Regions from separate parts of the Telluria sp. AZSoR62 genome, predicted to be linked through region 3. Evidence: predicted binding sites of a transcription regulator. Region 3 holds the regulator's gene; each other region holds the start of a gene.
What was found. Region 3 encodes LexA, which represses DNA repair genes until DNA is damaged. Its sites were predicted from a motif close to ACTGTATNNNNATACAGT; they were not measured.
Positions count from the first base shown of each region.

Region 1: AC3XQU_RS05315 (ATP-dependent helicase) is a predicted target of LexA. The motif match lies at 1,714-1,731, and genes of this name have one in related genera.
Region 2: dinB (DNA polymerase IV) is a predicted target of LexA. The motif match lies at 1,891-1,908, and genes of this name have one in related genera.

Region 1 is NZ_JBYTST010000002.1:449,594-452,868, forward strand. It holds gene AC3XQU_RS05315 (ATP-dependent helicase) at 1-1,687, opposite strand, end outside; gene AC3XQU_RS05320 (hypothetical protein) at 2,104-2,370, opposite strand; gene AC3XQU_RS05325 (hypothetical protein) at 2,568-2,744, shown strand; gene AC3XQU_RS05330 (chromate transporter) at 2,793-3,275, shown strand, end outside.
Region 2 is NZ_JBYTST010000016.1:5,035-8,309, reverse strand. It holds gene AC3XQU_RS20415 (recombination-associated protein RdgC) at 1-672, opposite strand, end outside; gene dinB (DNA polymerase IV) at 748-1,860, opposite strand; gene AC3XQU_RS20405 (S8 family peptidase) at 2,052-3,275, opposite strand, start outside.
Region 3 is NZ_JBYTST010000003.1:208,916-212,190, forward strand. It holds gene rpsR (30S ribosomal protein S18) at 1-52, opposite strand, end outside; gene priB (primosomal replication protein N) at 88-378, opposite strand; gene rpsF (30S ribosomal protein S6) at 417-809, opposite strand; gene lexA (transcriptional repressor LexA) at 1,084-1,716, shown strand; gene AC3XQU_RS06865 (tetratricopeptide repeat protein) at 1,792-2,511, opposite strand; gene AC3XQU_RS06870 (cystathionine gamma-synthase family protein) at 2,611-3,275, opposite strand, start outside.

The sequences.
Region 1 (3,275 bases), on a different contig from region 3:
CGGCGCGGTCGCTGGTGGCCTCGGGCGGGTCGAGCGTGATCTCGGCCAGGAAGCTCTCGCGCGTGGCGTGACCGCCTGCAAGCAGGGCCAGCTGCTCGACGTCGGCGGCGCGCACCTGGGCGTCGTCGTGCATGCGCTCCAGGTGCGGCAGGTACCAGGCCTTGACCAGCTCGATGTCGGCCGGCCAGCGCAGCCCGGGGGTGCGCAGGCGCCGGTACAGGGCGCTGAAGGCTTCCCAATCGGCCGCGCTTTTCGCGGGCGGCGCGAACGCTTCGATGGCCGTGACCGGGTCGGCCGCTTCGGCGACCGCGTCGAGCAAACGGGTGGCCGTGGCCGGCCCGATGCCGGGAATGAGCTGGGCTACCCGGAAGCCCGCCATGCGCCCGTTCGGGTTCTGGGCAAAGCGCAGCACCGCCAGCACGTCCTTGATGTGGGCCGCTTCCAGGAATTTCAGGCCGCCGAATTTCACGAAGGGGATGTTCCGGCGCATCAGCTCCAGTTCCAGCGCGGCGCTATGGCTCGCGGCGCGGAACAGCACCGCCTGGCTCGTGAGCGCGATGCCGGCCTCGCGGTGCTCCAGGATGCGGTTGCAGACCCAGCGCGCCTGCTCGGCTTCGTCCGGGATCAGGACCAGCTGCGGCTTGATGCTGGAAACCTTGTCGGTCCACAGGGTCTTGGCGTGGCGCTCCAGGGCGCCGCCGATCATGGCGTTCGAGGCCTCCAGGATGGGCTGGGTCGAGCGGTAGTTGCGCTCCAGCGTGATGACTTCGGCCGGGCGCGTGAACTCCTTCGGGAAGTCCAGGATGTTGCGCACCGTGGCGCCGCGGAAGGCGTAGATCGACTGGGCGTCGTCGCCCACCACCATCACGCCCTCGCCTCCGGGCTTCATGCCGGTGATGATCGAGGCCTGCAGCCGGTTGGTGTCCTGGTATTCGTCGACCAGCACGTGGTCGAACAGGGCGCCCAGCTCGGGCCCCAGTTCCGGGTCGCCCGCCATCTCGGACCAGAACAGCAGCAGGTCGTCGTAGTCGAGCACGTTCTGCTCCTGCTTGGCGTCGACGTAGGCGCCGAACAGGGTCTTGAGCTGGCCTTCCCACTCGCTGCACCAGGGGAAGGTCGATTGCAGCACCTTGTCCAGGGGCTCGCGGCTGTTCACCACGCGCGAATAGATCGACAGGCAGGTGCCCTTGAGCGGAAAGCGTTTTTCGGTCTGGGTCAGGCCGATCTCGTGGCGCACCAGTCCCATCAGGTCTTCCGAGTCGCCGCGGTCGTGGATGGTGAAGGACTCATCCAGGCCGATGCGGCCGGAATAGTCGCGCAGCAGGCGCGCGCCGATCGCATGGAAGGTGCCGGCCCATGGCAGCGTGACCTGGGATGCGGCGTGATAGCCTGCGGCGCCGCTACGCAGCAGGCGTTGCAGCACGCCGCTGGCGCGCTGGCCCATCTCGCCTGCGGCCCGGCGCGAGAAGGTCAGCAGCAGGATGCGCTGGGGATCGGCGCCGGCCTGGATCAGCCGCGCGACGCGGTGCGCCAGCGTATTGGTCTTGCCGGAACCGGCGCCGGCTACGACCAGCAGCGGACGCACGATGTCGGCGCCGATGTCGTGCTCGACCGCTGCGCGCTGCTCGGCATTGAGGCTGGCGAAGGGATCGCCGGTGGTGGCAGGCTGGTCGAGGACGGCGGACATACGGGCAGGCAAGGTGGAAATGACATACTGTACATTTATCCAGTTCTTATGCGCAAGCGGAAATGCTGGCCAAGTGCAGCGCTGAAATACCCGGGCCCCGCTACGACTGTCATGCAAGACATGCAGAACCCCGCTTAAGTGCCGGATTCTTCAAATGTTTTCCGGATATCCACAAAGTCTGTGAATAACTATGTGGAAAAGCGGGGGCTTGACACGCCGATAGCGGCCAAGGATGCGGCTTTCAACAATTTGCCTATTGGGAAGGCATCCCCCATAGCCCCTGAAATCAAGGGCTTACGTGCACATGCCGCACGTGCAAGACGCCGCAGGCTAAAAATAATTTTCGGAAAGTTATGTGAATAAGCCGGGTCTGGCTGACCCGCGACTGCCCCGCTCGGGGGCACGCACCGTGCGGCTCAGGCGGCCGCAAGTCCCGGCTGGCCGCGCCGCCTGGACGGGTCGAGCAGTACGCGGGCGATCACGCGTCCTTCGACGGCATGCGATTTGAGGTATTCGAGTGCGGACAGGGTGCCGACCGCGTGCATCAGGCACAAGGCGTCGTCCACGATGTCGCGCTGGCGCAGGTCGTGCCTGGCTTCGCTGGTGCGTCCCTGGCCATGAGGGGCTTCGACGGCGCCGGCGGCCCCGTCGTCGGTGAGGGGTGGGTTGCGGTATGCGTTCATCGTGCGCCTGCCCTTTCTGGCTGAAGAAGGTGTGCTGCACGGAGTATGGTCGAAGCCGGGACAATGTCAATATCAGATCTGAATCAAACACTCTTATTCATTTTTGTGCTTGACCCCTGATTCAAGCCCAGCGTTGCGCCACCGCTTCCACCCGCCGCCTACAATGGCCGCGCCAACCACCATTCCACGAGGATCCCATGAGCACGCATCCCGACCCCGACCTGAATCCCGGCGACGAAGCCGAACCCGGCACGCCCGGCGCCGGCGAAGACGTCTGCGAAGCCTGCGCCGGCAGCGGCAAGCTTTCCGACGGCAAGCCCTGCTCCAACTGCGGCGGCAGCGGCAAGGTCATGCGCGGCATCGGCGGAGGCTGAACCGGCCGCGCGTGGACAGCCGCGGCGGCGCCCGGCGATAATACCGGGATGACCGTTCCCCTTCTCGACCCCGCCGCCGGCGACCCGGCGCAGCAGCGGCCGCGCCCCCGTTCGCTGGGCGACCTGTTCGTGTCGTTCACGCTGCTGGCGCTGCAAGGCTTCGGCGGCGTGCTGCCGGTCGTGCAGCGCGAGATCGTCGAGCGCAAGCGCTGGCTGACGCACGAAGAATTCATCGAAGACTGGGCGGTCGCCCAGATCATGCCCGGGCCGAACGTGGTCAACATCGCGATGATGATCGGCGCGCGCTGGTTCGGCCTGGCCGGCGCCCTGACGGCGATTGCCGGCATGATCGCGCTGCCGCTGGTGGTGGTGCTGCTGCTGGCGGCGCTGCACGCGCGCTATGCCGAGCTGCCCGCGGTGGCGGGCGCGCTGCGCGGCATGGCGGCGGTGTCGGCCGGCATGATCGCCGCCGTCGGCCTCAAGCTCGGCGGCGCACTGGCGAACAACCCGCTGCCGCTGCCCTGGTGCATC
Region 2 (3,275 bases), on a different contig from region 3:
CTTGCCGGCGGCGATGTGGCGGCGGATGTCGTCCGGTTCCAGCGTGTGCTTCACGTAGCGCACGGCAGCGCGGCTCTCGCCGGTGGCGCGCAGTTCGGTGTCCTGGTCGATCGTGAAGCCGTACGGGGCTTCGTCCGCTTCCAGCCAGCCGGTCATCACGGCCACCGGCGAGCGCTGCACGCGCAGCGACTCGAGCGGCATGCGGTCGACCGCCTTGAGCAGCAGCTTGATCACGTCGTCCGCCTTCGAGGGGCTGGCGGCATCGACCACCAGCCAGCCGTTGACCGGGTCGATCCAGACCCAGACATTGCTGCGGATCGAGAAGGCGCGCGGCAGCAGCTCGTCGGCGACGCGCTCCTTCAGTTCCTTCATGGCCTTCTTACCCGGCGGGAAGCCCTGCTGCTCTTCCATCTCGGCGGCCTTGGCCTTGGCGACCTGGTTGATGACCGACGACGGCAGCAGCTTCTTCTCGGTTCCGAGCATCATCAGCATCTGCTTGTTGACGACGTGGACCAGCTTGCCGTTGGCGCGCGGCGAATCCCAGCCCTGGCGCAGCAATTCGTTGCTGCTCGCAGGAGAGAACGCCTGCGACTGGAGCGCTTCTTCCATTTTTTCTGGGGTGAATGCCCATGGGGCGGGCAGGCGATAAATCTGGAGATTCTTGAACCACATACGCTTTATCCAATGTTTCAGTATTTCAAGGGAACGACATTCTACGCTGCCCTTGCAGGCAGCGAGTACGAAAAATTATTCAGTTGACGAGTCATCAACAATGCTGGCGACGGCGTCCGGGGCGGCGTCATCGAACAGGCGCAATTGCTCCACCGTCTCGGTGTCGCCCAGGCGCACGCCGACGCCCAGCAAGCGCACCGGTCGGCTGGCGCGGGCCCAGCCGGTTTCCATCAGCCGCGTATAGGTCGGGATATGTGGCGCATAGCCAACACACTCGACCGTGGTCTGCTGGAAGTCCGAAAACTTGATCTTCACGAACAGCTTGTTGATGAATTTTTCGGCATTGTTGCGCTTGATGCGGCCCAGCAGGTGCTCGTGCAATTCCGGCAGCAGCTTCAGGCAGGCAGCCAGGTCGGGCACGTCGGGCGTATAGGTTTCCTCGGTGCTGATCGACTTTCGCTCACGCGAAGTGTTCACTTCGCGCACGTCGATACCGCGGCACAGGTCGTACAGCCGGGCGCCGAAGCTGCCGAAATGCTCCTGCAGCCGCTCCACGCTCCAGCCGCGCATGTCGGCGCAGGTCTGCAGGCCCAGCCGGTGCATCTTGTCGGCCGTGACCTTGCCCACGCCATACAGCTTCTTCACGGGCAGCGCCGCGACAAAGGCGTCCACCTCTTCCGGGCGCACCAGGAACAGGCCGTCGGGCTTGTTCCAGTCGCTGGCGATCTTGGCCACGAACTTGTTCGGCGCCACGCCGGCCGAGGCGGTGATGCCGACGGTCTCGAAAATGCGCTGCCGGATTTCCTGGGCGATCAGGGTGGCGCTGCCCTTGCAGTGGGTCGCGTTGCTCACGTCCAGGTAGGCTTCGTCGAGCGAGAGCGGTTCCACGACCTCGGTGTAGTCGCGGTAGATGTCCATGATCTGGCGCGAGGCGATCCGGTATTTTTCCATCGCCGGCGGAATCACCACCAGCTGCGGGCACAGCTTCATGGCCTGGGCCGTGGCCATGGCCGAATGGATGCCGAAGCGGCGCGCCTCGTAGTTGCAGGTGGCGATCACGCCGCGCTGGTCGGAACGCCCGCCCACCGCGAGCGGACGCCCGCGCAGCGAGGGATCGTCGCGCATCTCGACCGAGGCATAGAAGCAGTCGCAATCGCAGTGGATGATTTTACGGAGCGGGGCGTTCACGGAGACGAGGCCGCCCCAGGGCGGAACACTACTGTAATTGCATACAGTATCCGTTGAATGTGGAATTTACGCAATACGCAGAGAAGCAGGGGCAATCAACTCAGGGGCAAAAAAAGAACGCGCGGCAAGCCGCGCGTTCCCGGTTGAAGGCCGCGCAGGGGAGCCGCGCCGCTTCTTCCTGATCGAACCAGTTACCAGGTCATTTTCAGGGTGTACTTGCCGCTGGTCGAGCCGGTGCCGCCGCTGTAGTACACCACGCGGACGTAGCGGGTAGCGGTGGTGGTGCCGGTGTTGGCCGAGCTGTAGCTGTCCACTGCGCCGGCGCCGTTCTCGCTCTTGCCCAGCAGCGTGCCTGCGCTGTTGTACACGAACAGGTCGTAGTCGGCGGTGCTGGTGCCCGGGGTCAGGACCGAGCTCAGCGTCTTGCCGGCCGGCAGGTCGACACGGAAGTAGTCGGTGTCGGTCGTGGTCGCCATGGTGCCGTTCACGGTGGTGCCCGAGGTCGTGATCATGCTCGCGGTGCCGGTCGTGTTGTTCGACTCGACTTCCGTGATGGTCGGACCTGGCGTCGGGGTCGTGCCCAGCGCGGCATTCACGGCCGCGGTCGCGTCCACGATGCCGGTGCCGCAGCCCGAGCAGGTTGCCGGGAAGGCGCGCGAGCTCGACTTGAGCATGCTTTCGACGTCGTCCGGGGTCAGGGTCGACTTGGCAGCGAACATCAGCGCCGCCACGCCGGCCACGTGCGGGGTCGCCATCGAGGTGCCCTGGTAGCCTGCGTAGTTGTCGGCGCCCGGGGTGCTGGTGCCGGCGTTCAGGGTCGAGATGACGCTGAAGCTGCCGTCGCCGCCTGGGGCTGCGACGTCGACCAGGGTGCCGTAGTTCGAGTACGACGCACGGCCGCCGGTCTTGCCGGTTGCCGCCACGGCGATGACGCCGGAGCAGTTCGCCGGGCTGGCGTTGCTGACGTTCATGTTGTCGTTACCAGCCGCGACCACCACGATCGAACCGCGCGAGCGGGCGCCATTGATGGCGGTCTGGGTGGTGGCGTCGCAGGCGCCGCCGCCGCCGAGCGACAGGTTCAGCACCTTGGCGCGGTTGGCATTGGCCGGGACACCGGTCACGGTACCGCCCGACGACCAGGTGATCGCGTCGGCGATGTCGGAGGTGTAGCCGCCGCACTTGCCCAGCACGCGCACCGGCACGAGCTTGGCGTTGTAGGCCACGCCGGCGACGCCCAGGCTGTTGTTGGTCTTGGCGGCAACGGTGCCGGCCACGTGGGTGCCGTGCCAGCTCGAGCCGGAGGCCGGGGAACCGGTGCCGCACTCGCCTGCTGCGACCCAGTCGCCCGGATCGGTTGGATCGCTGTCGCGGCCGTTGCCGTCGTTGCCGATGGCAGCGGTGCTGATGAAGTCATA
Region 3 (3,275 bases):
GCTTCAGTTTTTCTTTGGCTTTGTTTTTGTCGAACTTTTTACCGAATGCCATTTTAGGCTCCTGTATCTATCTAAATGAATGCCGCGTCAGGCGGCACTGAAATCAATGATGTGAAACACCAGGGCTTTACTGTTGCGGTTCTTCCGCGCCAGGAATCCGGTGAACCGGTAAGCCGCGCCGAGTTCGGCGCTGGCGAACCTGCCTGAAATCTCGCCCGCGGCCAGCGCGGTGACTTCAAACTCGACCAGCCTCGCTACCCTAGCCTCTTCCTGCTGCGAACTGTGCATCAGGATGGCGCCCACGATGGGGACACCGGCCGGGGTGTAACGCAACACGTCACGCTCGGCGATGGTCGCCACGAGCTGGAGCTGGTTCACTGGTGTGCTGGGATTCCCTGGAAAAACCGGATCAACAATTAGGCTGCTGCGGCTGGAGCGGCAGCTGGGGCTGCGGCTTCGGCGCGGTGGCTCTTGGCTGCGTCTTCGCGCTGGACCGACTTCATCATCGGCGACGGTGCGGTTTCAGCCTTCTTCATCTTGACGGTCAGGTGACGCAGGACGGCATCGTTGAACTTGAATGCGGTTTCCAGCTCGACCAGGGTCTCGTTGTCGCACTCGATGTTCATGCAGATGTAGTGGGCTTTCGGCAGCTTCTGGATCTGGTAAGCCATCTGGCGACGGCCCCAATCTTCCACGCGATGGATGTTACCGCCGCGGCTCGACACCGTGGCTTTGTAGCGCTCGATCATCGCCGGGACTTGCTCGCTTTGGTCCGGGTGGACGATAAAAACGATTTCATAATGACGCATGCATTACTCCTTAGGGACGTTTAAACAAATGCCCACCTCGGCGTCAAGACGAGTGTGGGAAGGGAAAGCCGGACATTATAGCCCGAGATTGGCCAGTTTGGAAAGCCGGGTGTGGTTCGCTATCGCGATGAGTCCGCCAGAGCGCGCGGTTTTTGCCACGCCCGGGACCGCGCTGCACAATTTTTTTACACATTTCCCGTGTTTTCCCTTGCGCACGGAGGAATACTGTACAAAAATACAGTCTACTCACACAACGGATTGCCTTAACACACCCATGCTCAAGCTCACTGCAAGGCAAGAACAGATCCTGAACCTGATCAGGGAAGCGATCGACAACACCGGTTTTCCCCCGACCCGCGCGGAAATCGCAGCCGAACTCGGCTTCAAATCGGCCAACGCCGCCGAAGAACACCTGCAGGCGCTGGCGCGCAAGGGCGCGATCGAGATTTCGCCGGGCACCTCGCGCGGCATCCGCCTGATCGGCGCGTCGGTCGAGCAGGTCCCGCTGGTACCGGCCGCGCTCATGATGGCGCTGCCGCTGGTCGGCCGCGTGGCCGCCGGTTCGCCGATCCTGGCCCAGGAACACGTCGAAGCCACCTATAACGTCGATGCGGCCATGTTCTCCGCGCGTCCGGACTTCCTGCTGAAGGTCAAGGGCTGGTCGATGCGCGATGCCGGGATCTGCGACGGCGACTTCCTGGCGGTCAAGAAGATCGACAGCGCCAAGAACGGCCAGATCGTCGTGGCCAGGCTGGGCGACGAAGTCACGGTCAAGCGCTACCGCAAGACCGGCAACATGGTCGAACTGTTGCCGGAAAACCCGGACTTCAAGGTCATCCAGGTCACGCCCGAGGACGAGTTTGCGCTCGAGGGTCTGGCGGTGGGCTTGATGCGCAGCTGGCACTAGTTCAGCGCCAGCGCTGCATTGCCTGACTTGGGTCCCGCCCTGCGCCGGGACCCAAGGTGTACTTCACCTACCCCATCATTTCAATTTCTTCGCATCCGAAGAACTCTTCACCATCGCATTGTGCTCGGCCACATAGGCCTCGGTCGCCTGGCGCCATGCGGCGAAATCGGCCAGCACCAGCTTCGAGCTCACTTTCGCTTCTTCGGTCAGGTTCGACTGCAGCTGGGTTAGGTAAGCGGTCGACTTCTCCGTTTCCTCCTTGGTCATGAGCTTGGCGATATCGGCCGGGATGCGCCTGGTCAGCGGCGTGGCCGCGTTCAGGTTGGTGACATACCTGTTGTAGCATTCCTGCCAGTTGGTGACGGCCGCGCCGATGCGGTCGATGTCGGCGTTCACCTTGGACATGGCCGGGATGCGCGGTGCAACGCAGCGGAATTCGCCTGATTTCAGGTCTTCGCCGTCGTAGCCCTTGATCCAGTAGTCGATGTCCTTGCGGCGCTTGACGCGCTGGTCCATCACCTCGAGCGAAGCGGCGGCGACCTTGTTGCCCTTGGCGGCGGATTTCCTGAACAGCGCTTCGGCCTTCGCTTCGTCGACCTGCCCTGCTTCGCCATACCAGTACATCTGGCCCAGCGCCTGCTGCGCCTCGGCGTTGCCGCCATTGGCCAGCTTGGTGTAGAGCTTCATGGCCTGGGCGTAGTCCTTCTTCGCGAACAAGGCGTGGGCGTCTTCCAGCTCACCGGCGACAGCGCCGGCACAGAACAGCAGGGACAGGCAAAACAGCGTGGTCTTCATGGTCGCTTACGGATGGGGAATCGAATCCCCATCATAGCGGCATCGCGCCGCGTGCTCAACCGTTGAAACAAAACGGCAGCCCGGAGGCTGCCGCTGTGCTTACGCGTCGAGCGCCTGGCGGAAGTCCGCCAGCAGATCCACGGTATCCTCGATGCCCACCGAGACCCGGATCAGGGATTCGGCGATGCCCATGCTGGCGCGCCGCTCGGCCCCCATCTCGAAGAAGATCGTGTGCGCGACCGGGATCACCAGGGTACGGGTGTCGCCCAGGTTGCTCGCCGGGATACCGAGCTCGAGCCGGTTCAGGTAGTCGAAGGGATCGATGCTGTCTACCAGTTCGAAGCTGAGCAGCGAACCGCCGGCGCGGAACAATTCACTGGTGATTGCATGCTGCGGGTGCGACGCCAGGCCCGGATAGTGGACGGCGCTGACCCGCGCGTCCGCCTCGAGCAGCTGCGCCAGGGCCAGCGCATTGCTGCTGGTGCGTTCCATGCGCAGGGCCAGGGTCTCGGCGCCCACCGCGATGTGGTGGGCCGCCTCCGGCCCCAGGGCCGCGCCGAAGTCGCGCAGCGCTTTCGCGCGCAGCTGGGCCAGGCCTTGCGCCTGGGCTGGCTGCTTGCGGAAGTTTGGCGCGATGTGCGGGTAGGCGCTCCAGTCGAACAGGCCGGTGTCGGTCAGGGCGCCGCCCAGCGCATTGCCATGGCCGCCGATGGACTTGGTCAGCGAATTGACCACCAGGCCGGCGCCGACCGCCTTCGGGCGGA